DNA from 3 places in the Streptomyces sp. NPDC001002 genome. Region 1 is predicted to be linked to each of the others. Evidence: riboswitches for the same ligand, from Rfam matches in the RefSeq annotation. Region 1 holds a riboswitch; each other region holds the start of a gene.

Region 1 (9,861 bases):
GCCTCACCGACCGGCCGAAGATCCTGGTCGCCTCGTACTTCGACCGGCTCGGCGAGGCGCTGCCGGTGCTGGCGAAGGCGCCGGTGGAGGGGCTCGCGCTGGACTTCACCGAGGCCGCCGCGGCCAACCTCGACGCGCTGGCCGCCGTGGGCGGACTGCCCGGCAAGCGGCTGGTCGCCGGTGTGGTCAACGGCCGCAACATCTGGGTGAACGACCTGTCCGCGTCCCTTTCCACCCTCGGCACCCTGCTCGGCCTCGCCGACCGGGTCGACGTGTCCGCCTCCTGCTCGCTGCTGCACGTGCCGCTCGACTCCGCCCGGGAGCGGGACATCGAGCCGCAGATCCTGCGCTGGCTGGCGTTCGCGAAGCAGAAGACGGCCGAGATCGTCACCCTCGCCAAGGGGCTCGCCCAGGGCACCGACACGATCGCCGCCGAACTCGCCGCCAACCGTGCGGACTTGGCCTCCCGCGCGGGCTCGCCGATCACGCACGACCCGGCGGTACGGGCCCGAGCCGCCGCCGTCACGGAGGCCGACGCCCGCCGCTCCCAGCCGTACGCCACACGTGCCACGGCCCAGCGTGCCCACCTCGGTCTGCCGCTGCTGCCGACCACCACGATCGGCTCCTTCCCGCAGACCGGTGAACTGCGCACCGCCCGCGCGGACTTGAGGGCTGGCCGGATCGACACGGCCGGCTACGAGGAGCGCATCAGGGCCGAGATCCAGGAGGTCATCTCCTTCCAGGAGAAGACCGGTCTGGACGTCCTGGTGCACGGCGAGGCCGAACGCAACGACATGGTCCAGTACTTCGCCGAGCAGCTCACGGGGTACCTGGCCACGCAGCACGGCTGGGTGCAGTCCTACGGCACCCGTTACGTCCGCCCGCCGATCCTGGCCGGCGACATCTCCCGCCCCGAGCCGATGACCGTGCACTGGACGACGTACGCCCAGTCCCTCACCCCGCGCCCGGTCAAGGGCATGCTCACCGGGCCGGTCACCATGCTCGCCTGGTCCTTCGTCCGGGACGACCAGCCGCTCGGCGACACCGCCCGGCAGGTGGCGCTCGCCCTGCGCGAGGAGGTCAACGACCTTGAGGCGGCCGGGACTTCGGTGATCCAGGTCGACGAGCCCGCCCTGCGCGAGACGCTCCCGCTGCGCACCGCCGATCGTGCCGCGTATCTGGCGTGGGCGACCGAGGCGTTCCGGCTCAGCACGGGTGGGGTGCGGCCGGACACGCAGATCCACACCCACATGTGCTACGCCGAGTTCGGGGACATCGTCCAGGCCATCGACGATCTCGACGCGGACGTCATCAGCCTGGAGGCGGCCCGCTCGCACATGCAGGTCGCGCGCGAACTCGCCGCCCACGGCTATCCGCGCGAGGCGGGACCGGGCGTGTACGACATCCACTCGCCGCGGGTGCCTAGCGCGGAGGAGGTCGCCGATCTACTGCGTACCGGGCTCAGGGCCATCCCCGCCGAGCGGTTGTGGGTCAACCCCGACTGCGGTCTCAAGACCCGCGGTTGGCCGGAGACCCGTGCGTCGCTGGAGAACCTGGTCGCCGCCGCCCGCACGGTCCGTGAGGAACTGCCCGGGGCCTGACATCGGGTCCTGAGGTCGGGTCCGTTCGGCCGGGGAGGGACGCCGAGGCCCCCTCCCCGGCCGGCACACGTGCCTGCGCGCAGTGTCCAATGGAGACCGCCACACCACCGACCGCACCAGGAGGAGCCGTCCGTGACCAGCCGTGTCACCTTCATCTCGCCCGCGATGAGCACCTCGCTGCGCCAGGCACGTTTCGACGACGGGGGTTCGATCGAGGCCGGCGGTGAGGCGGGGGCCCGTGCCGCGGCCGGCGCCCTGCCCTCGGCCGCGCGTGTCGTCGTGTCGCCCGGTGTGCGCTGTCGTCAGACGGCGACCGCGTTGGGCCTCAACGGGTGCGAGGAAGCAGCGGAGTTGGCGGGGCTGGACGTGGGGCGCTGGCGGGGGCTCACGCTCGCAGAGGTCGGTGCCGGTGAGCCCGAGGCGGTGGCACAGTGGCTCGCCGATCCCGCGTCGGCTCCGCACGGCGGGGAGTCCGTCGAGGAGTTGTGCGCGCGGGTGGCACGGTGGCTGGAGGCGTCCCTCGGCGCGGACGGCCGTACGCTCGCCGTGGTCGAACCGGATGTCGTACGGGCCGCGGTGGTGCACGCGTTGGGCGCGCCCGCGGCGGCTTTCTGGCGGGTGGACGTGCTGCCGTTGACGGCCACCACGGTCAGTGGGCGGGCGGGCCGGTGGAACGTGCGGGTCGGAGACCCGCTGGAGACGGCCGGGGCGGCCGGAGTCCCGCCGGCCGGCGGGTCATGACGCCGTGTCCCTGTGCTCACGTAACTGCGTGATGATCGCGCGGCGCGGCTGACACCGCCCGCCCCGTCCTCCGGGTCGTGTCAGTGCGGTGCGGGCACCGCCGTACTCGCCGGCACCGTGGCCGGCTTCGGGTTCAGCAGCCGTTCGGCCAACTCGCCGAAAGCCAGGCCGAATCCGCCCCACAGGGTGATCTGCATGGCCAGCGCGGAGAGCCGGAAGCGCCACAGCACGGTGGCCGGGAAGTCCGCGGGGACCTCGTTGATCACCGGCAGGAACGCGTACGCCAGCCCGATCACCAGGGCGAACGCGGCGAGCGCGACGACGGTGGCGTACCAGGTGCCCAGGCTCGGTGCGAGCCGCTTGCCGAGGATGGTCGCGACGATCGCGAGGAGCACGCTGAGGACCATCATCAGGAAGTACAGGGTGGTCCGCTTGCCGATGGTGTCGGGGTCGCCGACCGCCGGCGGGTTGGCCGGGTACTTCAGGAACGGGACGACGTAGACGGCCAGCAGGGCGCAGCCGGACAGCAGCAGCGCGGTCGCCCGCGGGCTGAACCGGCCGACGCGGCCGAGCGCGAAGCAGAAGGCGAGCGCGGCGATGCCGCCGAACGCGACGCCGTAGATCAGGACACCGGTGGCCAGACCGGCGGTGGACTGCAGGGAGCGGGAGACGATCTCCATCTCGTGCTCGTGGGCGTGCGCGTCCTCGAAGCCGATCGCCTTGTCGACGTTCGGCTCACCGAGGAAGTAGGCGACGACGAGGGCGAGCACGCCGGCGGTCAGGCCGGCGAGCATGCCCCGCACGAGAAGGTTTCGCACCGTTGCGGAGTTCATGAGAGTGCTGGTTTCCCTCGGGTCAGTGGCAGGGGAAGCCGAGCAGGTGACGGGCGTCGTGCACCCACTCGTGGACGTCCGAACCGGACACGAGGGAGGTGGCGCCCTGTTCGGCGCCGACGAAGTAGAGCAGGACCAGCATCAGGATGCCGAAGAAGACCGCCCAGGGGACGATCGCGCCGATCGGCAGCTTGGCGGGGAGAGCGGGGGTGGTGGCTGTCGGCTGAGCGACATGCTGCGCCATGGCAGGGCCTCCTCTGGGAGTTCGCGTCCCATCTCGGTGGTGCACAGGACGACGGCTACGGGTCTGACTCGCCCCCCTCCGCTAAAGGGGTGGCACACAGTGGCGCGACCGTGCCGGACTCCCACCGGCTTCCGTTTTGGCGTCGTCGATATCAGAGTGACCGTACCGTGTGTCGCGAACATGGCCAATACCGCGCTACCTGGGGTGATGCCGGTCTCTCGCGCCGAGTGACGAGGATCATCGGCCTCGGTCGTCAATTCACCGCGTGGATACGTCGGTTCAGGCGCCGTGCGAGCCGCGGTCCCGTACGTCGGTCACACCGAGCCGCGGACCACGATCCGGCCCGGCAGCGGCGCCAGGCCCCCCGTGTCGATGCCGAGGGCGTGCCGCGCGGCGAGCCTGCCGAGGACTTCGGCGTCGATGTGGACGGTGGTGAGCGCGGGCGTGGTCAGGGAGCCGTGCTCGGTCTCGTCGAAGCCGATCACGGCCATGTCATCGGGCACCCGAACTCCGAGGTCGTGCAGGGCGGTCAGGGTGCGCACGGCGATGTCGTCGTCGAAGGCGGCCACGGCGGTCACGTCCGGGTGCGCCGCGCGGAACGCCCCGACGGCGACCGCGCCTGCCTCCCGCGGGCGGGGGACGACGAGGTGCTCCAGAGGCGGCAGACCCAGCCGCCGGGCGGCCTCGCGGGCGAACCCGAGGCGGGCCTCGGTGAGCGGGAAGTCGTGGTCGGGCATGGCCATGGTGATCCGGGTGTGCCCCCGTTCGGCGAGATGACCGATCTGCAGGGCGGCGTTGGCGGCGAACCCGTTCTCCCAGTCCTCCTCGATGGGACCGTTCCCACGCATGTAGACCTCGCCGAGCCGGAGCACGGCTCGCGGCACGATGGCGTCGAGGATCTTCTGGGTGGCCTCCGGCGCGGTGTGCCCGTGCCGCACGAGGAGGACGTGGTCGTGCGCGGCCAACTCCTCGTCCAGGCCCCGGACATAGCTCCGGGAGAAGTTGCCCTCCAGGCCCTCGTCGACATTGAGGACGACGATCCGCGACGACCCCTCGCGCAGCGCCCGGGCGATCCCGTGCGGGACGTACCCCAACTCCCGTGCGGCGGCCAGGACTCGTTCCCGGGTCGCTCCGGAGATGGTCTGCCGGGGGTCGTCGTTCAGTACGAAGCTGACGGTCGCCCGGGAGACCCCGGACGCCTCGGCCACGTCGCTCAGCGTCACCCGGCCGGAACGGCCCATGCCGGCACACTCCCGCCAGTAGAACGATTAAGCGCCGGCGCTCAGCCTAGGCGAACACGATGGTCTGGTTGCCGTTCCTGACGACCCGGTCCTCGGCGTGCCACAGCACCGCCCGGGAGAGGACCGCGCGTTCCACGTCGGCGCCCCGGCGGGTGAGGTCGGTGGCGGTATGGGCGTGGGTGACGCGGACGACGTCCTGCTCGATGATCGGGCCCTCGTCGAGGTCCTCGGTGACGTAGTGGGCGGTGGCGCCGACCAGCTTCACGCCGCGTTCCTTGGCCTTGGCGTAGGGCCCGGCGCCGATGAAGGCGGGCAGGAAGGAGTGGTGGATGTTGATGATCGGCACGCCGAGCCGTTCGATGAGGTCGCCGGTGAGGATCTGCATGTAGCGGGCGAGGACGACGAAGTCGACGTTGCCCTTGAGCAGCCGCAGGTGTTCCGTCTCGGCCGCCGACTTGTCCGGTCCCTGGGAGGGCACGTGGAAGAACGGGATGCCGAAGGCGCGTACCTCCTCGGCCACATCGGGGTGGTTGGAGATCACCATCGCGACGGTGACGGGCAGTTGGCCCTGCCGATGGCGCCAGAGCAGGTCGAGCAGACAGTGGTCGGACTTCGACGCGAAGATCGCGACCCGCTTGGGGACCGACAGGTCGCGCAGCGTGTACGTCAGACCGAACCGCTCCACGAGGTGTTCGTCGAGGTCGGTGCGCAGGGCGGGCAGCGCGGCCCGCAGGCCGTCGAGGCCGAACACCGTGCGCTGGAAGAAGGCGCCGCCCTGCGGGTTGTCGGAGTACTGGTCGAGGGCGACGATGTTGGCGCCGTGGCCGCTGAGGACCGATGTCACGGCCGCGACGATGCCGGTGGCGTCCGCGCCCTGCACGATCAACGAGGCCTGCTGCGTGGGCTTTTCGGCCGTGCCGGCGCGGACCGGGGTGTCCTGCGTGAGCGTCATGCCGTGCTGTCCTTCCGGAAGCGGGCGGCCCAGTCGGAGGTGGCCTTGAGCCCGCCGAACGTATAGAAGTGGATCTTCAAGTCGCCGTGCCGGGCGGGGTCGTGGGCCGCGGCGAGATCGCGCAGGAAGCGGTCGGGGCCGGCGGTGCCCATGAGGTTGGTCAGCGAGAACCCGTACTTCTTGACGACGGAGGCACTGGTTCCTACGCCGAACCGGGCCGCGTAGGACAGGAGCCGGCGTGCTCCGGCGGGTCCGGGGACGCCGATCCTGATGGGGAGGGCGATGCCTCGGCTCCGTACCTCCGCCACCCAGGCGAGCACCGGGTCGACGTCGAAGCCGAACTGGGTGATGATCTCGCCGTCCAGGGGGTGCGCGGCGAGGGCCGCGTGCTTGTTCCGCAGCGCGGACCACAGCGTCAGGTCGTCGATCGACGGATGGCCTTCGGGGTATCCGGTGATGCCGACGTGCCGTACTCCGTACTCCCCCAGCAGCCCGGTGTCGATCAGCGAGAGGGAGTCCGCGTAGGGGCCTTCGGGGTGGGCCGGGTCGCCGCCGACGAGGAACACGTTGTCGGAGGTGCCGTCGGCGCGCAGGCCCGCGAGGAACCGTTCGAAGTCGTCGCGGGAGCCGAGGCGGCGGGCGGAGATGTGCGGTACGGGGACGAAGCCGAGCCGCTTGACGGCCCGGGCCGCGGCCAGGCGCATCGGCAGGTCCTCGTTGCCGAGGAAGGTGATGTTGATGCGGGTGCCCTGGGGTATGCGGTCGCGGGCCTCTTCCAGTCCGGGGACGTCCTTGCCGGTCATCTCCAGGGAGAAGTCCTCCAGGAGTGCGGTGCCGACCGCTGTTCCTGTCCTGCTCGCGGGGTTCATCGTGGTGCGTCTCGCTCTCTGGGCCCGCGTCAGCGGTCGCGGCGGTAGAGGGTGCGCGCGTGCTCGTCGAACGGCGAGGGATGCACGGTGGCGCGGATGCGGGGGAAGCCGAGGTCGGCCTCGGGGTCGGTACCGGGACCGGGGTGCTCGCCCCAGACCACGCTCACCTCGGTGCCGGGCACGGCGTGCTCGGTGTCGATCAGCGTCTGGGCGAGGACCGCGCCCACGGGGTCGATCGACGCGCTCTGCATGGTGACGCCGACCAGTCCGGCGGCGGTCTCCACCCGGTGCCGGGCGTAGGAGAGCACGAAACCGGGATCCTGGCCCTCGCCGATCACCGTGCGCACGTCGGCGGGGTCGAGGACGAGGGTGACCTTGGTGCGCCGCACCTCGTCCTTGGCCTTCTCCAGGGCGTCCCGGCCCACGAAGTCGTGGCGGAAGGAGATCATCTTGCCGTAGCCGAGTTCGTACGGCGATACGTAGTAGTCCTCGATGTCCTCCGAGAAGTAACTGCCGTTCAGGGGGCGCTTGCCCTCGATTCCGAACAAGGGCAGCTGCCTGCGGTATTCCAGCAGTTCGGGGTCGGTGTAGATGCCGGGCACCGGGGACGGGATCCAGCCGCTCTCGACGCTGGGTGTCGTGTACGCGAGGGCGCCGACCTGGATCAGGCCGAGCGGTTCGCCGACCGTCAGGAACCTCTCGTGGACGTGGGCCGCGTGCTCCCAGGGGCCGATGAACTCGTAGCCGGCCTGGCCCGCCATGCCGTGCCGCAGGGCGCGCAGCGAGCGCCCGTCGAGGACGACCGGGCTGGAGTGGAAGAACTTCGTCTCCGGCATCGGGCCGCCGAACGCCCGCTCCACCAGCTCCACGGCCAGCGGGCCTTGAATCTGGTAGCGGAACAGCTTCGGGTCGCCGCCGCCGGGCCGGAAGGCGGAGGAGGGGTCGGTGGCGAAGCCGACGTCGTAGCCGCCCTTCTCCGCGTGGTACTGCACCCAGTGCTGAGCGGCGGGGATGCCGCTGAGCAGGTACCTGTTCTCGGCCTCGCGGGCGAGGATGCCGTCGGTGACGATGTGGCCTTCGCGGGTCACGGGCACGTACTGCTTGGCCTGTCCGATCGCGAACTTGGCGAAGTTGTTGACGCCGTGATCGGCCAACACCCGGGTGGCGTCCGGGCCTTCGATCGTCAGGTCGTACATGTGGTGCGAGAGGTCGAGCAGGGCCACGCCCTCGTGCCAGGCCTGCTGCTCCTGCCGCCAGCCCGCGTACTCGCGCTCGACCACCTCAGGGGTCCATGGCTCGGCGCCGGGCTGCCACAGCAGCTTGACCGGTGAGCCGGCCTTGTCGATGCCGTCCTGGAGGGAGGGGGTTGCCATTGCGGCTCCTTCGCTTCGCGGTCCGTCCCGGGAACGTCCACTAAGTCGTCCACTAAATCGTTCTAGTGGACGCTAACAGGACCGGCCCTGCCGGCGCGTGGCTCCGATCGCGCAACCTTTGCGTGCGCCCCGCGTACTGGGCGCGGGTGCGGGCTCCGCCCGGGTCGCGAAAGTCTTTCGTAACCGGGGCTTTTCTCCTCCTTGTCCCGGGCGTGAACCGCGTGTCAGTGTCCCGGTCCAGCAGGCAGGCCGCTGCGGCGGTGCACACGAAAGCCTTTCGCGCTGCTTTCCGTATCTGCCTTGCGCACCACATGGCATTGCGAGAGAAAGAGGCAGAGCATGCACGGGACTTCGAGAACGAGAACTCGGCGGATGGTCGTATCCCTCACCACCGTGTCGGCCGCCGTGGCCATCGCCTCCTGCGGGACGTCCGGGCCGTCCACGACGTCGTCCTCGAAGGGCCTGACGATGTGGGCGCTCAACGACCAGACGATCCTCAAGGAGTCGGTCGACGCCTACAACAAGGAGCACCCGGACGGGAAGATCACGCTGCGGCTGTTCGCCAACGACGACTACAAGCAGAAGCTGCGCGTGGCGTTCGGCGCGAACCAGGCACCGGACATCTTCTTCAGCTGGGGCGGCGGCGCGCTCAACGACTACGTCAAGGCGGGCAAGGTCGACGCCCTGTCCGCGTCCCAGGTCAAGACGGACCGGTTCACGCCGAGCGTGCTGCAGAGCGCCACCTTCGACGGCAAGGTCTACGGCGTACCCGCCAACGGCCTGGCGCCGGTCGTCCTCTACTACAACAAGAAGGTGCTCGCCGACGCGGGCGTCCAGCCCCCGAAGACGTACGACGACCTGCTCGCGGCCGTGAAGAAGCTGAAGGCGAAGAACGTCATCCCGATGTCCCTCGCGGCCAACTCCAAGTGGCCGACGCTGATGTACACGGAGTACCTGCTCGACCGGACCGGTGGCTCCGGGGTGTTCTCGAAGATCGCCGGCGGTGACGCCTCGGTGTGGAAGGACGCGTCGGTCACCAAGGCCAACCAGTACCTCCAGGATCTGTCCGAGGCGGGTGCCTTCGGCTCCAACGCCTCGTCCGTCAACTACGACCAGGGCGCCTCCACCGCGCTCGTCTACACCGGCAAGGCGGCCATGGAGGTGATGGGCACCTGGGAGTACGCCAACTTCGTCAAGGCCGCACCGGACTTCGTGAAGAACGACCTCGGCTACACCACGTTCCCGACCGTGCCCGACGGCAAGGGCGACCCGGCCGGCATCGTCGGCAATCCCTCCAACTTCCTGTCCCTGAACGCGGCGAGCAAGCACAAGTCGGAGGCGCTCGACTACTTCAAGGACTACGTCCTGGACGACTCCCAGATCGACGCCTACCTGGCGGCGGGCAGCGTGCCGCCGGTCAACGGCCTTGAGTCGAAGCTGGCTTCGACGACTTCGGCCGACAAGAAGTGGCTGCAGTTCGTGTACGACCTGGTGCAGAAGTCCCCGAGCTTCCAGCTCTCCTGGGACCAGGCCCTGCCCTCGGACCAGTCCGACCCGCTGCTGACCAACGTCGACAAGTCGTTCCTGCGGGAGATCGAGCCCGCGCAGTTCGGCGAGAACATGAGCAAGGCGGCGCAGTAATGACGGCAGTTGTCCCTACGCCCGGCCCTGCCGCGTCCGAGAGGGCGCGGTCGGGCGGGGCCCGGGTGGGGCGCCGCTGGAGCGGTGCCCTGATGGCCGCCCCGGCGCTGGTGATCTTCGCCCTGTTCGGTCTCGTCCCACTCGTGGGCGTGCTGGTGCTGAGCCTCGCCGACTGGGACGGGCTGGGTTCGATCGGCTGGGCCGGCGGAGCCAACTGGAGCGCGGTGCTCACCGACAGCGCCACCTGGCAGGCGGTGTGGCTCACCGTCAAGGTGATGGTGATCAGCTGGCTGGTCCAGACGCCCGTCGCGCTGGCGCTCGGTGTGTTCCAGGCGCCGCGGGGCCGGCTGCGCTCGCTGTTCGCCG
Region 2 (9,861 bases), on a different contig from region 1:
GCTTGGCCTGCGTGCCCTCGCCGGGGTCGTTCACGATGAACGGGTAGATCAGGGGGAGTTCGCCGAGTACGGCGTCCGGCGCGCAGCCGCCGCTCAGCCCAAGTCCCTTGCCGGGCAGCCATTCCATCGTGCCGTGCTTGCCCATGTGGACGATCGCGTCCGCGCCGAAGCTGTTGTCGAGCCAGCGGTACGCGGCCATGTAGTGGTGCGACGGCGGCATGTCGGGGTCGTGGTAGATCGCGATCGGGTTCTCACCGAAGCCGCGCGGCGGCTGGATCATGACCACGACGTTCCCGAACTGCAGGGACGCGAGCACGATGTCGTCGCCGTCGACGTAGAGGTTGCCGGGCGGCTCGCCCCACGCGTCCAACATGCCTTGCCTGAGCTCCGGTTCGAGCTTGTCGAACCACGCCTGATAGTCGGCGAGCGGCACCCGGGCGGGCGCGGCGGCCAGCTGCTCCTCCGTCAGCCATTCCACGTCGTGGCCACCGGCGTTGATGAGCGTGTGGATCAACTCGTCGCCGTTGTCGGGGTGCCCTTCGACGACGTACCCGGCGTCCCGGAGCGCGTCCAGCACCTGGATGGCCGAGGCGGGCGTGTCCAGCCCCACGGCGTTCCCGACGCGCGAGTGCTTGGTCGGGTACGCGGTGAAGACGAGCGCGAGCTTCTTCTCCGCGTTCGGCTTGTGCTTCAACTTCGCGTGCCTGACGGCGATTCCGGCGACCCGCGCCGCCCGCTCGGGGTCGGCGACGTAGACCGGGACGTCGTCGGGACCCTGCTCCTTGAAGGAGAACGGGACCGTGATCAGCCGGCCGTCGAACTCGGGGATCGCGACCTGCATCGCCGCGTCCATGGGGGAGAGGGCGGCGTCGGACTCGTCCCAGGCCGCGCGGGACGACGTGAGGCAAAGACCTTGCAGCACCGGCACGTTGAGGTCGGCGAGGGCCCCGATGTCCCAGGCCTCCTCGTCGCCGCCGGCCGAGGCCTGCGAGGCGTGCGTGCCGCCCGCGGCGAGGACGGTGGCGATCAGCGCGTCGGCCCTGCCGAGGATCTCGTACAGCCCGGCATCGGCACCGCGCAGCGAACCGCAGTACACGGCAAGGGCGTTGGCGCCCTTCGCTTCGACCTGGTCGCAGAGGGTGTCCACGAAGGCGGTGTTGCCGGACAGGTGATGAGCTCGGTAGAAAAGCACGCCGACCGTCGGCCGGCCCTCGACGAAGGCACGCTCGCCGTGGACGCCGAACTCGGCCATCTTGCGCGGCTCTTCGAAGCCCTCGCCGGTGAGCAGCACGGTGTCGGAGAGGAACCGGGCCAGCTCGGCCAGGTTCTCCGGCCCACCCTCGACGAGGTACCGCAGCGCCTCGGCCACCACACCGGCCGGCACCGACGACTCGGCCATCAACTCCGCGTCGGGGACGGTCTCTCCGCCGAGGAGCACGGTCGGAATCCCGGACGCCTTCAGCGCGGCGAGCCCGTCCTCCCACGCGCGCTTGCCGCCGAGCAGCCGTACGACGGCGACGTCCGCGCCATCGAGGAGCGCGGGCAACTCGCCCTCGACATCCACCCGGTTCGGGTTGCCGATCCGGTACCCGGCGCCGGCGGCCCGGGCCGCCAGCAGATCCGTGTCGGCGGTCGACAACAACAACACTGTGCTCATGCGGGCGCTCCCGGTGGAATGAAAGGCAGTCCTTGCGGCGCGCCGGACTCGATGAGCCGCCACAGCGCGTCCGTGTCCGCGTGCTGTTCGATCAGGTCGCCGAGCCGGTCGAGCTGCTCCTCGCGCAGCGCGGCGAACGAGGTGTCGGCGGCCGGCACGAACCGGCGCCCCGCGGCGGCCGCCACTTCGCGCAGGAACGCCCGCCGGAACCCGTCCGACTCCAGCGAGCCGTGCCAGTGCGTGCCCCAGGTCTGACCGACCCGGCACCCGTCCAAGAAGGCGTCCCCTCCTAGGACTTCCGCGACTCCGTGATGGATCTCGTACCCCTCGACCGGCTCGCCGAGGGCTTCCCCCACCGGCCGGGTGAGGGTCTTCTCGCGCGCGAACCGCACCCGCAGGGGCAGTACCCCGAGCCCGTCCACGTGTCCGCGCCGGCTCTCGACCTCGTCCTCGATGTGCTCGCCGAGGACCTGGAAACCACCGCAGATACCGAGGATGGGTCGCTGCTCGGCGGCCCTGCGGACGAGGGCGTCGGCAAGTCCCCGCTCCCGCAGCCATTCCAGCGCCTTCACCGTCCCCCGAGTCCCTGGGATCACGACGAGATCGGCGTCGGCCAGTTCCTCGGGCCGGTCCACGAACCGCACCACGACGCCCGGTTCGGCGGCCAGCGCGTCCACGTCCGTGAAGTTGGACATGAGCGGGATCGCGCACACGGCGACGCGCAGCACGTCCTCGCCGACGGGTGGGGCGGTGTTGGACTCCCGCACGGTCCCGCGCAGGGAGATCCGCAGCCCGTCCTCCTCGTCGATCCCGAGGCCGTGCTGGAACGGCAGGACGCCGTACGTCCGGCGCCCGGTGAGGTCGAGGAGCATCTCCAACCCCGGTTCCAGCAGCGAGACATCGCCACGGAACTTGTTGACGACGAACCCGGCTATGAGGGCCTGGTCCTCGGGCGAGAGCAGCGCGACGGTTCCGAAGAAGGAGGCGAAGACGCCCCCGCGGTCGATGTCCCCGACCACGAGCACGGGAAGTCCGGCATTCCGGGCGATCCCCATGTTCACGATGTCGGTCCGCCGCAGATTGATCTCGGCAGGACTGCCGGCCCCCTCACAGATCACCGCGTCATACGTGCCCCGCAACTCGGCGAGACAGTCGAGCACGGTCCCGAGCAACTGCTCCTGCCGCCCCCCGTGATACCCACGCGCACTCATCTCGCCCACGGGCTTACCCATGAGCACGACCTGACTGCTCCGCTCGCCACCGGGCTTGAGCAGCACGGGATTCATCAGCGCGGTCGGCTCGATCCGACAGGCCTGCGCCTGCATGGCCTGTGCGCGCCCGATCTCCGCGCCCTCGCGCGTCACGAACGAATTGAGGGACATGTTCTGCGCCTTGAAGGGCGCGACCTTCACGCCCTGCCGCACCAGCCACCGGCAGATCCCGGCCGTCACGACGCTCTTGCCGGCGTCGGAGGTGGTCCCGGCGACCAACAGCCCGCCGCCGCTCATGAGTTACGTCCCTTCGCGAGCAGCCGCCCGGCGACGCTCACGCCGAGCGCGAGCAGACCGACGCGCCGGGAGAGCCGTACGGCCCGATCGATGTCGTCCACGGCCACCGCACGCCCGGCCCCATTGAGCACGGGCCGGTGCTCAACTCGCCCGCCATAGGCGAGCGTCCCGCCCAGCCGCACCCCGAGCGCCCCCGCGAACGAGGCCTCCACGGGCCCGGCGTTGGGGCTCGGGTGCTTGCCGGCGTCGGTGCGCCAGGCGCGTACCGCCCCGCGCGGATCGTCGCCCGCGACGGTCGCGAGGACGGCGGTCAGCCGCGCCCCCGGCCAGCCGGCCACGTCGTCGAGACGGGCCGAAGCCCAGCCGTACCGGCGGTACTTGGGCGACTTGTGCCCGACCATGGCATCGAGGGTGTTCACGGCCCGGAAGCCGACGAGCCCCGGCACGCCCGCCACGGCACCCCACACCAGCGCGCCCACCACCGCGTCGGAGGTGTTCTCGGCGACGGACTCGACGACGGCCCGGGCGATCCCGTCGGCGTCGAGGGCCTGGGGGTCGCGCCCGCAGAGATGGGGCAGCCGGGCCCGCGCGCCCTCGATGTCCCCGGCCTCCAACGCCCGCCCGATGACCCCGGCCTCGCGGGCGAGGGAGTTCCCGCCGACGACGGCCCAGGTTGCGGCCGCGGTCAGCGCGACGGAGGCGGTACGGGAGGGTCGTACGGCCGAAGTGGCCGCGGCGGCGAGGGCGACGGCGCCGCCCGCGCACACGGCGGTGTGCAGGGCGCCCCAGCCGCGGTGGTCGCGCCACAGCACCCGCTCCACGGCACCGGCGGCCCGGCCGAACGCGGCGACCGGATGGCCGCGGCGCGGATCGCCGAGCAGATGGTCACCGAGGAGGCCGGCGGCGGCGCCGTACGCGAAGACGCGATCGGCACGCATCGGCTCAGCCGGCCGTGGGATCGGGCAGAGCTCGGGTGATGAACCTCAACAGGCGGCCGCGCATGGCGAATTGTCCTCACTCAGGGTGTCCGCGCCCTGGTTCGAAGAGAGCGACGGCGAGAGTTCCTGGCTCCCGGGACTACCTACCCCGGTGACAGTGGCGGGACCGCGCCGGAATCACACCGGCTTCCTCTCTTGCCGCCGTACTTGGCCCCGGCAGTCCACCACGGGCCTGGAAGAACCGTCAACTTGCCGCTGACCTGCACAGCTGCGGTGTGCTGAGGTCCACATCGTTGATTTGCCGTCAGGAGTTTGAAACGGCGCTTTCTGTGCTCTTTCCCGGCCAGGAAGGTGGGCAGACTACGGGAACAGGAGTGCGTGTACGTGTCGACCGGCGGTGTCCGGCCGGTGCGCGGAGCCAGTGTTCGTGACCGTGCGATTGCTATCGGAACTGGAGGAGGTGGGCGTGGTCGACAGGGAGCTGTCGGTGCGGGTGTGGTTCAGGAGCAGTCACTCCAGCAACGCCGGTGAGTGCGTCGAATTGGCCTCGGGGAGAGATCGCGTACTGGTGCGTGACTCAAAGCGTCATCAAGACGCTGTGCTCACCTTTCGTCACGCGGCGTGGTGTGGTTTTCTGGCGGGGCTTGTGGACCCGGATATGCGCGGTGGCTGACTCGCCGCGCGGGGGGACGGGAGGTACACGTATGGGAGACCGGGCCAAGGAATCCGCTTCTGCTCATGTGGGTGATCGCGGTGCGGGGGTCGCGTGGACAGCGGATGTTGTACCGCTGGCGCTCTTCTGCTCGGTGACGGGAGTACTGGCCGTCGGGATGGGTGCACTGGCGGCGCTGTTGGTGCCGGCGGGCGCGACGCGCGGTCTCGTCTGGCTGGTGGTGACGGCCCTTCTGGCCGTGGGAGCCGGCCTGTGGTGGGGGCTCACCCCCGTCACGGAGCGCCTCCAGGTTCTGAACCGTGGTCTGGCGGCGGTTCAGTCCGGCCGGAGGCGCCACCGCTGACGGACGTGCCCGGTGCACCGGTGGAACGATTGCGCAGTGTTCTGCCGAGGCCCGCGCCCAGCGCGGTGAGGACCGCTGCGCTGACGGCACCGACGACGGCTGTGGTGAGTGGCGTCGTGGAACCGAGGGCAATGCTGGGCGCGACCCGCGTGGCGACCGTGATGCTGAAGAGCAAGATGCTGCCGCAGGCCGTGCCCAGCAACAGCCGGACGGACAGGAGCCGTATCTCTCCGGTCACTCGGGCGCTCTCCACCTGGATAAGAGCTTCTGCCCATTCCGGCCGCTGCATGGCGTACGCCTTGAGGGCGCAGTCGTCGAGAGGGATCGAGCCATTGTCAGCCGTATCGGATGGGGTGTTCGACAGGCCGCTGGTGGGAGCGGCTTCGGTGGGCATCCGCAATCGCTGCCACCACGCTCGTATTCCGAAGACCGCCATGGGCCCTCCCCCGTCTCACACCGGGCTGTTCCAGCCCGGATTCAGCTGTTGCCCAGGCTCTCCTTGACCGTGTCGAGGAGTTCGGTCATCCGGTCGCCTTCGTACGCGATGGCGCTGATCTCTTCGAAGCACTCCTGGTAGCGAGCCGAGAGCCCCAGGTCGTCACGGCTGGAGAGACCCCCCGCAGGGCCCTCCAGGTAGAGAAGATCGTCGTCGTCCTTGAATCCGAGCAGGATGAAGGGCGTGGTGACGCTGAAGTGAGCCCCCGCGGAGAGTGGCAACACGCGGACGGTGGCCCTGGGGTGTTCTGCCAGCGATTTGATGTGGTCGAGCTGCCGCCGCATCACCGCGGGACCGCCGACTTCCCGCCGCAGGGCTGCCTCATCGAGGACGACGTCGACCTTGGGTCCCTGGTCGCTGTCGAAGAACCGCTCTTGCCGGGTGAGGCGTAGATCGACTTGTGGTCGCACCTGCGACTCGCGTGCCGTGACGGACAGGAGCGCCGTGGCGTAGTCCTCCGTCTGGACGAGGCCGGGAAGGATGACAGGGTTGTACACGCGGACCAGGTCCGCCGAGCCCTCGTATCCCAGGTACAAGGCGTACTGAGCTGACACCACCTCGCTGTACTGGGCCCACCACGACAGCCCTTTCGAGCCGCGGGCCGCCTCTTCCAGTTCTGCGACCAGGGCTGGTTCCGTGGTGTCGTACAACTGGAGCAGTGCCCGAAGATCGGTTACACCGAGGCTGACAGCTCCCGCTTCGATCCTGATCAGCTTGGAAAGCGACCATTCGAGGCGTTTTGCGGCATCCCGCTGGGTCAGTCCAGCCTGTTCGCGGGCTTTGCGCAGCTCGATTCGGAGCCTGCGTCGATTCAGGCTCGGATCGATATCTCTCGCCATGGTGCTCCCTGCCACATGTCGTCGTTGACTGGTCAGGCCGCCACCGTCGAACAGTAACTCTCAATTAGAGTAGGTTAGTTCGACCGCGGCGGCCAGCGGTGGTCAGTATGACATGTGTCTATTTGGGCTAGGTCGCATGGGTAGCTCGAATGCATGTATAACGCTCGAAAGTGCTACATAAAGGCGCGAGAGAGTGATAGGAAAGTAGTTCGCGTGACGCGGCAGCAGCAGTGGGATTTTCGGTTGCACTCCGTGTTCAGCGAAAAATTTCACAAGCGAGCCTCGTGGTGCGGCCTCGATGGGCGACAGCCGTCTCTGCCGCCACGTGCGTCGTTGGCGCTCGGCATGTTGACGCTCGCCGTCGGCCGCTGAGCCATCAGCCCTATGCCAAGATCAGCGAGATCCCGTACGCCACAGCCGCCGCGCACGCCGCGAAGCAGACGTAGGCGCCGGTCACCGCGAGCGTGGCCGAGCCGCCCTGGGCCGTGGCCTTCTCCTGGCGGGACAGGCCCGCGACGCCGAGGGTGAACAGGGCCACGAGGGCCACGGTGACCACGAGGCTGACGCCGAAGACGGAGCCGAGTGCCGCCCAGTCGATGTGCATGCTGGTGATTCCTTCGTTGCCGGGTGGGCGGGGATCAGAGAGCGGGGGCGGCGGTCGACGGGGCGGCCGGGTCGGCCGTGGGCGCCGGGATCGTGGCCGTCAGGTCGTCGGTCACCGGGCCCGCCGGGGGCGGCGTCACGGCGGCGATCGCGGTGGTCACCACGCCGGCTGGCTCGTCGACGGCGTTGACGTTGCTGTGGTCGACGACCTCGCGGCGGGACAGCTTCCAGATGGCCGCGCTGGAGGCGATCAGGAAGACGGCGACGACCGCCGTGCCCCAGTCGCCGAGGTCGGTGACGGACTCGGCGAGCGCGCCCACCAAGGCCGCGGCCGGCAGGGTCAGGCCCCAGGCGACGAACATGCGGGTCGCCGTCGACCAGCGGACCACGCCGCCCTTGCGGCCGAGGCCCGCGCCCATCACCGAACCGGAGACGACGTGCGTGGTGGAGAGGGAGAAGCCGAGGTGCGAGGAGGCCAGGATGGCGATGGCCGCGCTGGTCTGGGCGGCGAAGCCCTGCTGCGGCTGAAGCTCGGTCAGGCCCTTGCCCATGGTGCGGATGATGCGCCAGCCGCCGAGGTAGGTGCCGAGCGCGATGGCGAGACCGGCGGAGAGGATGACCCAGGTGGGCGGGTCGGAGTCGGGGGCGACGGCGCCGCCGGCGACCAGAGCGAGGGTGATGATGCCCATCGTCTTCTGCGCGTCGTTCGTACCGTGGGCCAGCGAGACCAGTCCGGCGGAGGCGATCTGACCGGCGCGGTAGCCCTTCGCGGCGGCCTTGCCGTCGGCCTTCCTGCCGAGCCGGTAGGAGAGGCGGGTCGCGAGCAGCGCCGCGACGCCGGCCACGATCGGGGCGGCCACCGCCGGGAGCAGCACCTTGGTGACGAGCGCGTCGCCGTGCACCGCACCGGCGCCGGCCGACGCGATGGTGGCACCGATCAGCCCGCCCATGAGGGCGTGCGAGGAACTGGACGGCAGCCCTACGAGCCAGGTCACCAGGTTCCACAGGATCGCGCCGACCAGCGCGGCGAAGATGACCTCGGGACGGATGCCGGTCTCGTCGACGAGACCTTTGGAGATCGTGTTGGCGACCTCCACGGAGAGGAAGGCGCCCACCAGGTTGAGCGCGGCGGACATCGCCACCGCCACCTTGGGCTTGAGCGCACCGGTCGAGATGGTCGTGGCCATCGCGTTGGCGGTGTCGTGGAAACCGTTCGTAAAATCGAACGCGAGAGCGGTCACGACCACAATCGCGAGGATCAGCGAGAAGTTTTCCATTTACCCAGGCAATCGTTCGAAGTCATCGGCCGGTTGAACGTAGGTAACCTGAATGAACGGAAAGTGAACTGAGGGGGGCTTGGTGGTGTATGAAACGAGGGGTCGCCGTTCCGATCGGCATCGGCGACCCCGGCGAGCCGTGCGCCCCTTGGCTCAGTAGCCCCGGGCGAACCTCTTCAGCTGGGTCTGGGACCCGTTGAAGAGATTCTGATCACCCGGCAGGCTGCCGCTGTTGTCGTACTGCCAGAAGGTCCAGTACGACCAACCCGTCGGCAGCGATCCCGTGTCCCCCGAGCCGTGACGGGCGATCCACAGCGGGTTCGCGGCGAGCGCGCCGCTGCCACCGGTGCACAGGTTCCACCAGTGCGCGGTCGTGTAGATCACCGGCCGCCGCCCGGTGAGCCGCCGCACCTCGTCGCTGAACGCCTTGACCCAGCCGATCATGCTCGCCTTGCTCAGCCCGTAGCACTTCTTCTTCGAGTCGTACGGGTTGTACTCGATGTCGAGCGCGGGCGGCAGCGTCCTGCCGTCCGCCGTCCAGGCGCCGCCGTGCCGCACGAAGTACGCCGCCTGCGCCTTGCCCGAGGACTTGTTCGGCAGCGCGAAGTGGTACGCGCCGCGGAGGATGCCGGCGCCGCGGGCGCCGTCGTACTGCTGGTCGAAGTAAGGGTTCTGATAGGTCGTCGACTCGGTCGCCTTGATGTAGACGAACTTGGCGCCCTTGGCCTTCGCGCTCGACCAGTTGACGTTCTTCTGGTGCGAGGAGACGTCGTGCCCCTTCGGCAGGCTCGCGGCGGAGGCGGGAACCTCGGCGAGCAGGGTGCCGCCGACGGCCAGCGCCGCCACACAGGCCGCGATCAGGCGGCTGCGGCGGCGGATGGGTGCGCGAAGTGGTGCGCGGAGCGGTGTGTGGATCGGCGCGTGAAAGGGCGCGCGGAATGATGCGTGGATCGGCGCACGGAAGGGCGCGCGGAGCGGTGCGTGGGCACGGGCCATATTTCCCCCCGGAATGGCGACGTGTGGACAAAACACCCGGAGAGTACTGGAAGATCCCCGTGCGCTCGGCGCTCCCCGGCCAAGCGCGACACGGAAGAGGTATGTCCGCATAGGCGATCTTCCGGTGGTGCGGGTTCCGCCCTAAAGTGCCCCGACCCGGCGGCGGTCGAGGGGTGCGGCTGGCAGGATCGCGCCATGGCTGAGCAGAGGCGGGACGGGCGGGGCGGTCGGGACGAACGCGGCGGCGCACAGGGAGTGCCGGAGGCGTGGGGGAGAGCCGTGCACGCCGACGAGGCCGAGGCCTGGGAGACCCTTGTCGCGACGGCCCGCCGCACGGTGTCCGAGGGCCTGGTCGTCGGCACCTCCGGCAACGTCTCGGTGCGCGTCGGCGACACCGTGCTGGTCACCCCGTCGGGCGTGCCCTACGACCGGCTGGCGCCGGACGACGTGACCGGCGTCGACCTCGAAGGCCGGCAGGTCCTCGGCACCCTGATCCCGACCAGCGAACTGCCGATGCACCTCGCCGTGTAC
Region 3 (9,861 bases), on a different contig from region 1:
GTCTCCTGCTGGAAGCGGCGGGCGAAGGTGCGCGGCGACATGTGGGCGCGCTCGGCGAGCTGCTCCACGGTGACCTCCTCGTCGAGGTGCCGCTCCATCCACACCAGCACCTCGGCGACCGTGTCGACCTGGGAGCGGGGCAGCGGCCGCTCGATGTACTGCGCCTGACCGCCGTCCCGGTGCGGTGGGACCACCATCCGCCGGGCGATCTTGTTGGCGACCTCGGGGCCCTGCTCCTTGCGCACGATGTGCAGACAGGCGTCGATGCCGGCGGCGGTCCCCGCGGAGGTGATCACCGAGCCCTCGTCGACGTACAGCACGTCGGGCTCGACGGTCAGCCCCGGGTACGCCAGCGCCAGCTCGTCCGCGTGCCGCCAGTGCACCGTGCAGCGCCGGCCGTCCAGCAGCCCGGCCGCGGCCAGCACGAAGACGCCGGAGCAGACGCTGAGCACCCGCGCCCCGCGGTCCACCGCGCGGCACAGCGCCGCCAGCAGCTCGGGCGGGAACTCCCGGCTCTCGTAGCAGGACCCGGCCGGTACGGCGATCAGGTCCGCCGACTCCAGGCGCTCCAGGCCGTGCTCGACGTTCATGGTGAAGCCCGCGTGGGAGCTCAGCCGCGGGCCCTCGGCCGAGGCCACCGCGAAGTCGTACACCGGCAGTCCGTCGTCACTGCGGTCGGTGCCGAACACCTCGCAGACGACGCCCAGTTCGAAGGGGTTCACCCCGTCCAGCACGATGGCGGCCACGTTTTTCAGCATGTCTCCACTGTGCCTCGACATTGGCAGGAAGTCGAGGGTCTACGGCAGTCCTGCCACTGACGGTAAGGAGTCAAACGCGCGACAGTGGTGTCCATGGATACCGCACAGATCGAAGGACTGATCGGAATGCTCGCTGTTCTCGCCCTCCTCGTCCTGCTGGTGCTCCCGTCCGTCATCGGCATCGCGCACGACCGCCGGATCGACCGGCAGATCCGCGAAGCCGAAGAGGCCCGCCGGGAGCACCCGGAGCTGGCCCGCCCCGCACGGCGGCACGGCTACCTCACCACCACCGTGACCCACCACTCCTGAATGCCCTTGCAGGAGATCCGGCCGGACTCGGCGCCGCACAGCGGACGCGTCGAGCTCAGCCGGATCTTTCCTGTCGATACGGCCTTGTAGGCGGCGTTCGCGTCACCGGGCTGCATCACGAAGCCGCTGTTGGTGGCCTCCAGACCGGAACCGTCGGCGGTCAGCGCCTTCCACGGCCGGTCGGCGGTGCCGTCCAGTTCGACCCGGACCACCTGCCCGGTCGAGAGGCATACGGTACGGCCGCTGTCGTCGGCGCCGAGCGAACCGGAGACGGCCGCGCACTGCGAGGGATCGGGCGTCGGAGACTCGGGAGTCGGGGAAGTGGCTGCCGTGGACGGCGACACACTGCCCGCGGAACCTTCGTCGCCGCCGGAATCGGTGCCGCAGCCGGCGATCACGAACGTCAGGGCAGTCAGGGCCGTCAGGGCGAGAGCGGGGGTCGTGCGGTGAATACGCATGGGGCCTCCTCTGCCATTGGACGTATGACCCGTACGCCTGGATCCACGCGAGCGCTGTTCCGTGTTCATGCCGGAGCCCCGGCCGCGAAGGCGGCGACCGGGGCCCGGGGTCTCGTGGAGGTGGTGGAGGTCAGCTGGTTGTGACGGCGGTGTCGTCGACGACGAAGCTGGTCTGGAGCGAGGAGTCCTCGACCCCGCTGAACTTCAGGGTGACGGTGGAGCCGGCGTACGAGGACAGGTCGAAGGACTTCTGGGCGTAGCCGGTCGCCTTGTTGAGGTTGGAGTAGGTGGCCAGGGTCGTCGACCCGGCGGTGACCGTCAGCTTGTCGTACGCGCTGCTGGTGGAGGTCTCCGCGGTGTCGACGTGCAGGTAGAAGGTGAAGGTGGCCTTGCAGCCGGTCGGCACGGTCACCGACTGGGACAGCGTGTCGGTGTGCGTGGAGCCGTACCCGTCGAGCCACGCGAAGTACGAACCGCCGTGCGCGGCCTCACCGCTGTCGTTGGTGATGACCCCGCTGGACGAGGTCCAGGTGGTGGCACCCGACTCGAAGCCGGCGTTGCCGAGCAGCTGGGACGAGGTGCAGGTCCCGCCGCTGGAGCCGACGGTCCAGGTGAAGGACGTCGAGCCGGTCGCGCCGGTGGAGTCCTTCGCGGTCACGGTGACCTGGTACGTGCCCGCGGTGGACGCCGTACCCGAGATCAGGCCGGACGAGCTGCCGATGGACAGCCCGGTCGGCAGCCCCGAGGCGCTGTAGGTGAGCGTCGCGCCGGCGCTGTCGCTCGCGCTGATCTGCAGGCTGACCGAGCCGCCGGTCGTCGTCGACTGGCTGCCCGGGTTGGTGACGGTCACCGTGTTGCCGGTGCTGGTGCCCGAGGTGAAGGCGGTCGTGCCGTTCGGGGTGCCCCAGCCGGTCGGACCGTCGTAGCCGGTGGTCGCGGTGCAGAAGTAACTCGTCGAGCAGGAGCCGTTGTTGCCGCTGGTCACGTCGTAGAGGTTGCTGGTGTGGCTGTACGGGTACTTCGCCGGGTAGTCGCTCGACCCAGGGGTACCGGCGAGCGCGTACACACCCGCGATGATCGGCGCCGAGGCACTCGTACCGCCGTAGACAGCCCACCCGGAGCCGCCGTAAGTGTCGTACACGGCAACGCCGGTGGCCGGGTCGGCGACCGCGGAGACGTCCGCCTCCATGCGCTTGCTGCACCCGGTGTCGGTCTGCCAGCTCGGCTTGGCGTCATAGGCGGAGCAGCCGGACCCCGTCCCCTCACTGCTGCTGGTCTTCCACACGGACTCGGTCCAGCCGCGGGAGTTGGAGGACGTGGACAGCGCGGTACCGCCGACTGCCGTGACGTACTGGGACGTTGCCGGGTACTCGGCGCCGTACGCCTCGTCGCCCGAACTCACCGTGATGGCGACGCCCGGGTGCTTGAAGTACGCGGTGTCCTCGCTGGTCTGGGAGGAGGCCTCACTGCCGCCCCAGCTGTTGGAGACGAACTTCGCGCCGAGCGCGACGGCCTCGTTCTCGGCGGTGCCGAGGTCGGAGTCGTTCGCCGAATTCGCTTCTACGAGCGTGATGTTGCAGTTGGGGCAGACCGCGCTGACCATGTCGATGTCCAGCGCCTCCTCACCCGCCCAGCCGGTGTCGTTCGAGGGCAGCGAGGTGGTGGAACCGGTCTGACTGACCTGCTTGAAGCAGCCGTTGGCTTTCGTGCACGCCGACAGGCCGTACTGCGAGCGGTAAGTGGCCAGGTCCGACTCGGCGTTGGGGTCGTTGTACGCGTCCACGACCGCGACGGTCAGACCGGAACCGCCGGTCGAGGGCAGGTTGTACGCACTGTGCAGATTGGCCGGGCTGAGCCCCGAGGGCGCGGCGGCGAGCGCGGCGGCCAGGCTCTGCTTGATGTCGGTACGCCGCTGCGCGAAGCAGGACGCCTGACCCGGGGCCGCGGTGGCGCACAGGTGCGTGGTCGGCACCTTCTGCCCGGCCTTGCCGGTGGAGTGGAAGGTCTGGCGGGAGGGGGAGGTGAGGGCGGTCGAGTTCTGGGTGACGCGGGTGGTGTGGGGAGTGGCGGAGGAGGTGGCCGGGGCGGTCTGGGCCCCGGCGGCCGGTGCCGCCATCAGGCCCGCGACGGTGAGGGCGAAGGCGGGAACGGACAGGGCCAGAAGTCTTCGCAGACTCCGGCGGCGCTTGCTCGGGCGTGACTCACGCATGGGGTACTGCCTCCAACGGTGGGGTTTCGGCAGGCCCGTGACGCGCGTAGCGGCGGCAGAGTGCGCAGTCATGAGCATGACATCTTGAACACCCTGTGCTGCCGCTATGCATGGCATGAACAGGACGGCCAGAACGTAACCGGGGCCATGGAGGCGGAACCAGATGCGCCGGAAGAACTTTGCCGCCGCATAGCAGGTCCATGGACGGCCCATGGAAGCTCCATGGGCCGTCCCAGGACTTGACGTCAGAAGTCCTCGTCGAGGTCGACCGACCCCTCCACGGCCACCTGGTACGCCGACGGGCGGCGCTCGAAGAAGTTGGTCAGCTCCTGCACACCCTGCAACTCCATGAAGGAGAAGGGGTTCTCGGAGCCGTACACCGGCGCGAAGCCCAGCCGCTGGAGCCGCTGGTCGGCGACACACTCCAGGTACTGACGCATCGACTCGGTGTTCATGCCCGGCAGACCCTCACCGCACAGATCACGCCCGAACTGCAACTCCGCCTCGACGGCCTCCTTCAGCATGTCGGTCACCTGCTGCTGGAGCTGGTCGTCGAAGAGCTCCGGCTCCTCCTTGCGGACGGTGTCGACGACGTCGAACGCGAAGGACATGTGCATGGTCTCGTCGCGGAACACCCAGTTCGTGCCGGTCGCCAGACCGTGAAGCAGCCCCCGGCTCCGGAACCAGTACACGTAAGCGAAGGCCCCGTAGAAGAACAGCCCTTCGATGCAAGCGGCGAAGCAGATGAGGTTGAGGAGGAAGCGGCGGCGGTCGGCCTGGGTCTGGAGGCTGTCCAGCTTCTCGACCTCGTTGATCCACTTGAAGCAGAACTCGGCCTTCTCGCGGATGGAGGGGATGTTCTCCACCGCGTCGAAGGCGGCCGCCCTGTCCTCCGGGTCGGGAAGGTAGGTGTCGAGGAGCGTCAAGTAGAACTGGACGTGCACGGCCTCCTCGAAGAGCTGACGGCTCAAGTAGAGCCGCGCCTCGGGGGAGTTGATGTGCTTGTACAGCGTCAGCACGAGGTTGTTCGCCACGATCGAGTCGCCCGTCGCGAAGAACGCGACCAGCCGGCCGATCATGTGCTGCTCACCCGGCGTCAGCTTCGCGAGATCGGTGACGTCCGAGTGGAGGTCGACCTCCTCGACGGTCCAGGTGTTCTTGATGGCGTCCCGGTAGCGCTCGTAGAAGTCGGGGTAGCGCATGGGGCGGAGGGTCAGCTCGAAGCCCGGGTCGAGAAGGTTCTTGGCTTCGGTGGTCATTACTGGCATGCCTCGCAGGACTCGGGGTTTTCCAGGGAGCAGGCGACCGCGTCGGGGTCGGCGATCTGCTGGACGGGGATGGGGGTTTGGGTCTGGGCCTGGGCCGCGCGGGCGATCCTCGTCGCCGGCCTCGACCGCAGGTAGTACGTCGTCTTCAGGCCCTGCTTCCAGGCGTACGCGTACATCGACGAGAGCTTGCCGATGGTCGGGGTCTCCAGGAAGAGGTTGAGGGACTGGGACTGGTCCAGGTACGGGGTGCGGGCCGCGGCCATGTCGATCAGGCCGCGCTGCGGGATCTCCCACGCCGTGCGGTACAGCGCGCGGACGTCCGCCGGGATCCAGGCGAAGGCCTGCACCGAGCCGTTGGCCTCGCGCAGGGCCTCGCGGGTGCGGGCGTCCCAGACGCCGAGTTTCTTCAACTCGTCGACCAGGTACGAGTTGACCTGGAGGAACTCACCGGACAGCGTCTCGCGCTTGAACAGGTTGGAGACCTGCGGCTCGATGCACTCGTAGACGCCCGCGATCGAGGCGATGGTGGCGGTGGGGGCGATCGCGAGCAGGAGGCTGTTGCGCATGCCTACCCTGGCGATACGTTCCCGCAGTGCCGACCAGCGCTCCGGCCAGGTCAGTTCGACGTCGTAGTGGTCGGGGTGCAGGACGCCCCGGGCCGTGCGGGTCTTCTCCCAGGCCGGCAACGGGCCGTTGCGCTCGGCCAGGTCCGTCGACGCCTCGTACGCGGCGAGCATGATGCGCTCGGCGATGCGGGTGGAGAGGGCCTTGGCCTCGGGGGAGTCGAAGGGGAGGCGGAGTTTGAAGAAGACGTCCTGGAGGCCCATGGCACCGAGGCCGACCGGACGCCATTTCGCGTTGGAGCGGCCCGCCTGCTCGGTCGGGTAGAAGTTGATGTCGACGACCCGGTCGAGGAAGGTGACGGCCGTGCGGACGGTCTCGTCCAGCCGGTCCCAGTCGATGTCCCGGCCGACCACGAAGGCGCCGAGATTGACCGAGCCCAGGTTGCAGACCGCGGTCTCGCCGTCGTCCGTGACCTCCAGGATCTCCGTGCAGAGGTTGGAGGAGTGGACCGTGTGGCCTGGCTCGGCGGTCTGGTTGGCGGTGCGGTTGGCCGCGTCCTTGAAGGTCAGCCAGCCGTTGCCGGTCTGCGCGAGGGTGCGCATCATGCGGCCGTAGAGGTCGCGGGCCGGGATGGTCTTGCGGGCGAGCCCGGCGGCCTCCGCCTTGCGGTACGCGGCGTCGAACTCCGCGCCCCACAGGTCGACCAGTTCGGGCACATCGGCGGGGGAGAACAGGGACCAGACGCCGTCCTCGTTGACCCGCCGCATGAACTCGTCCGGGATCCAGTGCGCGAGGTTCAGGTTGTGCGTACGCCGGGCGTCCTCACCGGTGTTGTCCCGCAGCTCCAGGAACTCCTCGATGTCGGAGTGCCAGGTCTCCAGGTAGACCGCGGCCGCGCCCTTGCGCCGGCCGCCCTGGTTCACGGCGGCGACGGAGGCGTCGAGCGTCTTGAGGAACGGGACGATGCCGTTGGAGTGCCCGTTCGTGCCGCGGATCAGTGAACCCCGGGAGCGGATGCGGGAGTAGGCGATGCCGATGCCGCCGGCGTGCTTGGAGAGGCGGGCGACCTGGTGGTAGCGGTCGTAGATGGAGTCCAGCTCGTCCAGCGGGGAGTCGAGGAGGTAGCAGGACGACATCTGGGGGTGCCGGGTGCCGGAGTTGAAGAGCGTGGGGGAGGAGGGGAGGTAGTCGAGCCGGCTCATCAGGCGGTAGAGCGAGGCGACTTCGTCGAGCGCACGCCTGCTGTCGTCCTCCGCCAGACCGGCTGCCACGCGCAGCATGAAGTGCTGCGGGGTCTCGACGACCTTGCGGGTGATGGGGTGGCGCAGCAGGTAGCGGCTGTGCAGGGTGCGCAGGCCGAAGTAGCCGAAGCGGTCGTCGGCCTGCCGGTCGATCAGTTCGTCGAGGCGGGCCGCGTGGACGCGGACGAACTCGGCGGTGCGGTCGGCGATGAGGCCCTCGCGGTGGCCGACGGCGACGGACTCGGTGAAGGACGTCACGCCCTGCGAGGCGGCCTCGGCGCGGATCGAGATGGTCAGCAGCCGGGCGGCGACCTGCGAGTAGGCGGGGTCCTCCGAGATGAGACCGGCGGCGGCCTCCGTGGCCAGCTCGCGCAGTTCGGCCTCGTCGGCCTGCGCGGAGCGGCCGCGCAGCGCGGCGGCGGCGACGCGGCCGGGGTCTGCGTCGGGGAGGTCGGCGGTCAGCTCGGTCAGGATCCGCAGCAACGCGGTACCGGGGCCGTCGGTCTCCGGCGCGGTGACTGAAGCCGGGTCGGCTGGCGCGATGGTCACGTGGGGCTCTCCCTCGCTGGGCACGGGGGCCTGGCGGAGGGCAGGGGGCAGCCACGAACGCACGACGGCGTCGCGTCCCCGGCCCATTCCACGAGGCCCGGACGTCATGGCACCCGACCGGCTTGGTCGGGCGCACTGTCGGCAGGTCCTCGGACTGACGCCCATACGTGTGCGAACACGCATGAGTACACCGTTGCGGGACAGTTCCGGATTCGCACCGGATTCCCCTGCGACGACAGCGAGCATGAGCATACATCTTGTGCTGGGTTGTAGTAGCACCCCTAGATGTTGTGTCGCGCGCCGACTTCGGAGCGTGTCAGAACGTCAACTGATAGGTGAGCAGCACGAAGTCGCCGGCCTCCGGAATGGGGTTCCAGTCGCGCTCCGGGACGCGGACGAAGCCGAGGCGTTCGTAGATGCGGTGGGCGGCGCGCATGGTCGGCTGGGTGGACAGGACGATGCCGGTGCAGTCCTCGGCGGCTCGCGCGCGGTCGACGCAGGCGCGGACGAGTGCCTCGCCGGCGCCCCGGCCGCGGGCGGCCCGGTCGACGGCGAGCATCCGGATCTCGGCCTCGGTGGGGCCGGCCCGCTCGGCCATGTGCGTGCCGGCCGTGACGAAGGTGACCCCGCCGAGGATCCGGTCCCCGTCCGCGGCGACCAATACGTCGGCGACGGTCGCCCGCTTGGCCACGTCTCTGAGCTCGCCGAGGTACCAGTCGCTCTCCCCGAAGGTCAGCAGGTCGTCCTGGAGATAGGCCTGGGCGGTGATCTCGCCGAGGGTCTCGTATTCGCTGGGGTGCGCTGCCCGGATCACGATGTCCATGGGGGCGAGTGTGCCCGACGGGTACGACAACGGGCCGCCGGTTTTTCTCCGACGGCCCGCTCGTCCGGTGCGGCTCAGCTGCGGGCGGCGTAACCCCGTACCTTCAGCGTGGCGTTGTTGCGGCCGGGCAGCTTCGGTCCCTCGGCGCCTACCCAGCGGTACTGCTTCATGGTGATGCTGTCGGAGCCGCGGCCCGCGTTGCCCTCGACGGTGGTCACCGTGCGGCCGTCGCTGCCGCCCACTGCCACCACGACCGCGACATGCCCCCTGGGCGCACGGCTGTTGTGGTTGTGCCACACGATCACGTCCCCGCGCTGCGGCGGCTGTCCGGGTCGGTAGGGGTGGAACCGGTCGCCCACGCCGGTCTCCCAGGCCCGGGAGGACTTGTAGTCGGTGGGCGTCGCGGCCGAGTTGGCCCACATCGCGCGGGCGAAGTAGCCGCACCACGCGTCTCCGTTGAAGCCGTTGTACTCGTTGAGGTTCTTGCCGCCCAGGTAGTTGTCGTGTCCGGAGTCGCCGGGCGTGCTCAGCCTGACCGGGCCGTTGGGGGTCGCTTTGTAGCGGTGCGCGGTGGTGAGAGCGGTGTTGGCGCGGTCCACGATGGCCTGACGGAGGGGACTCGGCGCCGAGTTCGGGCGGGCGGCCGATGTGGCCGGGGCGGTGGACGCGGTCGCGGGAGCGCAGACGAGGGCGGGGACGGCGAGCAGGGCGGCCGCGATCAGGCTGTGCAGGGCATGGTGGCGCACGGATTCCTCCGGGGTGGTGGGTGAAGGGATAAGGGGCGCGGCGCACAACTCGCGTTCTCGCATGTGATGCCGCGCCCGCTGAACGCGCCGTCACTCCGGGTAGGTTGCCGACTCCGGAATGCGACGATGTGACGACAGGTGTAGCAGGTGCGATCAGAGTTCGACGAGGCCGATGAGGGGGTTGCCGGTTGCCGAAGCGAGGGGCAACCGGCAACAGGCGGGGACGGTGACGCCGACCGGCCGGACGGATCAGGAAACGGCAAGGCAGCCGGCTATGGCGCCGAGGTGCGGCGGCGCCGGATGGCGGCCGGTCTGACCCAGGACGCGCTGAGTACGAAGGTCAAGTACGACAAGGCCCACATCAGTCGCGTCGAGAACGGCCGGGCACCGGGCAGTGCCACTCTCGCCCAGGCCCTGGACACGTACTTCGGCACCGACGGCCGGCTCATCGCCCTCCACGAGCGGGAAGTCGTACGCAGCGGCCGTAAGCTCCCCACCCCCCGCAGCCCGGAAGGCGATTGTCCGTTCCGCGGCCTCGCCGCCTACACGGCCGCCTGGGCTCATCTCTACCGCGGTCGAGGCGCTGCCGTCGGCGCCCTGATCGAGGGTCTCGACCGGCGGGCTCCCGACCAGGGCCCCTATGTCGTGGTGGCGCCGTCCGGCGCGGGCAAGACCTCGCTCCTCAAGGCGGGACTCATGGGCGCCCTCGCGGCCGGCCGGCTGCCGGGCTCACAGGACTGGCCGGTCATCGAACTCACCCCGGGCGAGCAGCCGTTGGACCGGCTCGCGCAGGCTGTCACCGCCCGCCTGCGCACCGACCCCGACCGCACGCTCGCCGCTGTACGCTCATCCGCCGGGGACTTCGCCGACCTGCTGCGTGCGGCGGACCCGCGACCGGGGGAGCGGCCGGCCGAACGGCCCTACCGGACCCTGGTC

Evidence for each region. Region 1 has a riboswitch for cobalamin ahead of ACWDR3_RS36595 (CbtB domain-containing protein). Riboswitches for the same ligand answer to the same signal wherever they lie in the genome.
Region 2: another riboswitch for cobalamin. It lies ahead of ACWDR3_RS24460 (cobalamin biosynthesis protein); the one in region 1 lies ahead of ACWDR3_RS36595 (CbtB domain-containing protein).
Region 3: another riboswitch for cobalamin. It lies ahead of ACWDR3_RS31215 (ribonucleoside-diphosphate reductase subunit alpha); the one in region 1 lies ahead of ACWDR3_RS36595 (CbtB domain-containing protein).

What each region holds. Positions count from the first base shown of each region.
Region 1 covers NZ_JBSFLV010000120.1:13,923-23,783, forward strand. The annotation lists gene metE (5-methyltetrahydropteroyltriglutamate--homocysteine S-methyltransferase) at 1-1,601, shown strand, start outside; gene ACWDR3_RS36585 (histidine phosphatase family protein) at 1,734-2,342, shown strand; gene ACWDR3_RS36590 (CbtA family protein) at 2,423-3,175, opposite strand; gene ACWDR3_RS36595 (CbtB domain-containing protein) at 3,198-3,419, opposite strand; cobalamin riboswitch at 3,455-3,599, opposite strand; gene ACWDR3_RS36600 (LacI family DNA-binding transcriptional regulator) at 3,734-4,660, opposite strand; gene purU (formyltetrahydrofolate deformylase) at 4,707-5,612, opposite strand; gene ACWDR3_RS36610 (methylenetetrahydrofolate reductase) at 5,609-6,481, opposite strand; gene ACWDR3_RS36615 (aminomethyl transferase family protein) at 6,511-7,854, opposite strand; gene ACWDR3_RS36620 (extracellular solute-binding protein) at 8,227-9,495, shown strand; gene ACWDR3_RS36625 (carbohydrate ABC transporter permease) at 9,588-9,861, shown strand, end outside.
Region 2 covers NZ_JBSFLV010000055.1:8,981-18,841, forward strand. The annotation lists gene cobN (cobaltochelatase subunit CobN) at 1-1,657, opposite strand, end outside; gene ACWDR3_RS24455 (cobyric acid synthase) at 1,654-3,165, opposite strand; gene ACWDR3_RS24460 (cobalamin biosynthesis protein) at 3,162-4,103, opposite strand; cobalamin riboswitch at 4,205-4,344, opposite strand; gene ACWDR3_RS24465 (DUF397 domain-containing protein) at 4,597-4,776, shown strand; gene ACWDR3_RS24470 (hypothetical protein) at 5,049-5,555, opposite strand; gene ACWDR3_RS24475 (helix-turn-helix domain-containing protein) at 5,597-6,454, opposite strand; gene ACWDR3_RS24480 (hypothetical protein) at 6,837-7,058, opposite strand; gene ACWDR3_RS24485 (anion permease) at 7,093-8,334, opposite strand; gene ACWDR3_RS24490 (lysozyme) at 8,488-9,180, opposite strand; gene ACWDR3_RS24495 (class II aldolase/adducin family protein) at 9,526-9,861, shown strand, end outside.
Region 3 covers NZ_JBSFLV010000084.1:20,094-29,954, forward strand. The annotation lists gene ACWDR3_RS31190 (GlxA family transcriptional regulator) at 1-758, opposite strand, end outside; gene ACWDR3_RS31195 (hypothetical protein) at 852-1,067, shown strand; gene ACWDR3_RS31200 (hypothetical protein) at 1,034-1,525, opposite strand; gene ACWDR3_RS31205 (putative Ig domain-containing protein) at 1,656-3,734, opposite strand; gene ACWDR3_RS31210 (ribonucleotide-diphosphate reductase subunit beta) at 3,980-4,993, opposite strand; gene ACWDR3_RS31215 (ribonucleoside-diphosphate reductase subunit alpha) at 4,993-7,356, opposite strand; cobalamin riboswitch at 7,480-7,608, opposite strand; gene ACWDR3_RS31220 (GNAT family N-acetyltransferase) at 7,673-8,179, opposite strand; gene ACWDR3_RS31225 (CHAP domain-containing protein) at 8,254-8,925, opposite strand; gene ACWDR3_RS31230 (nSTAND1 domain-containing NTPase) at 9,211-9,861, shown strand, end outside.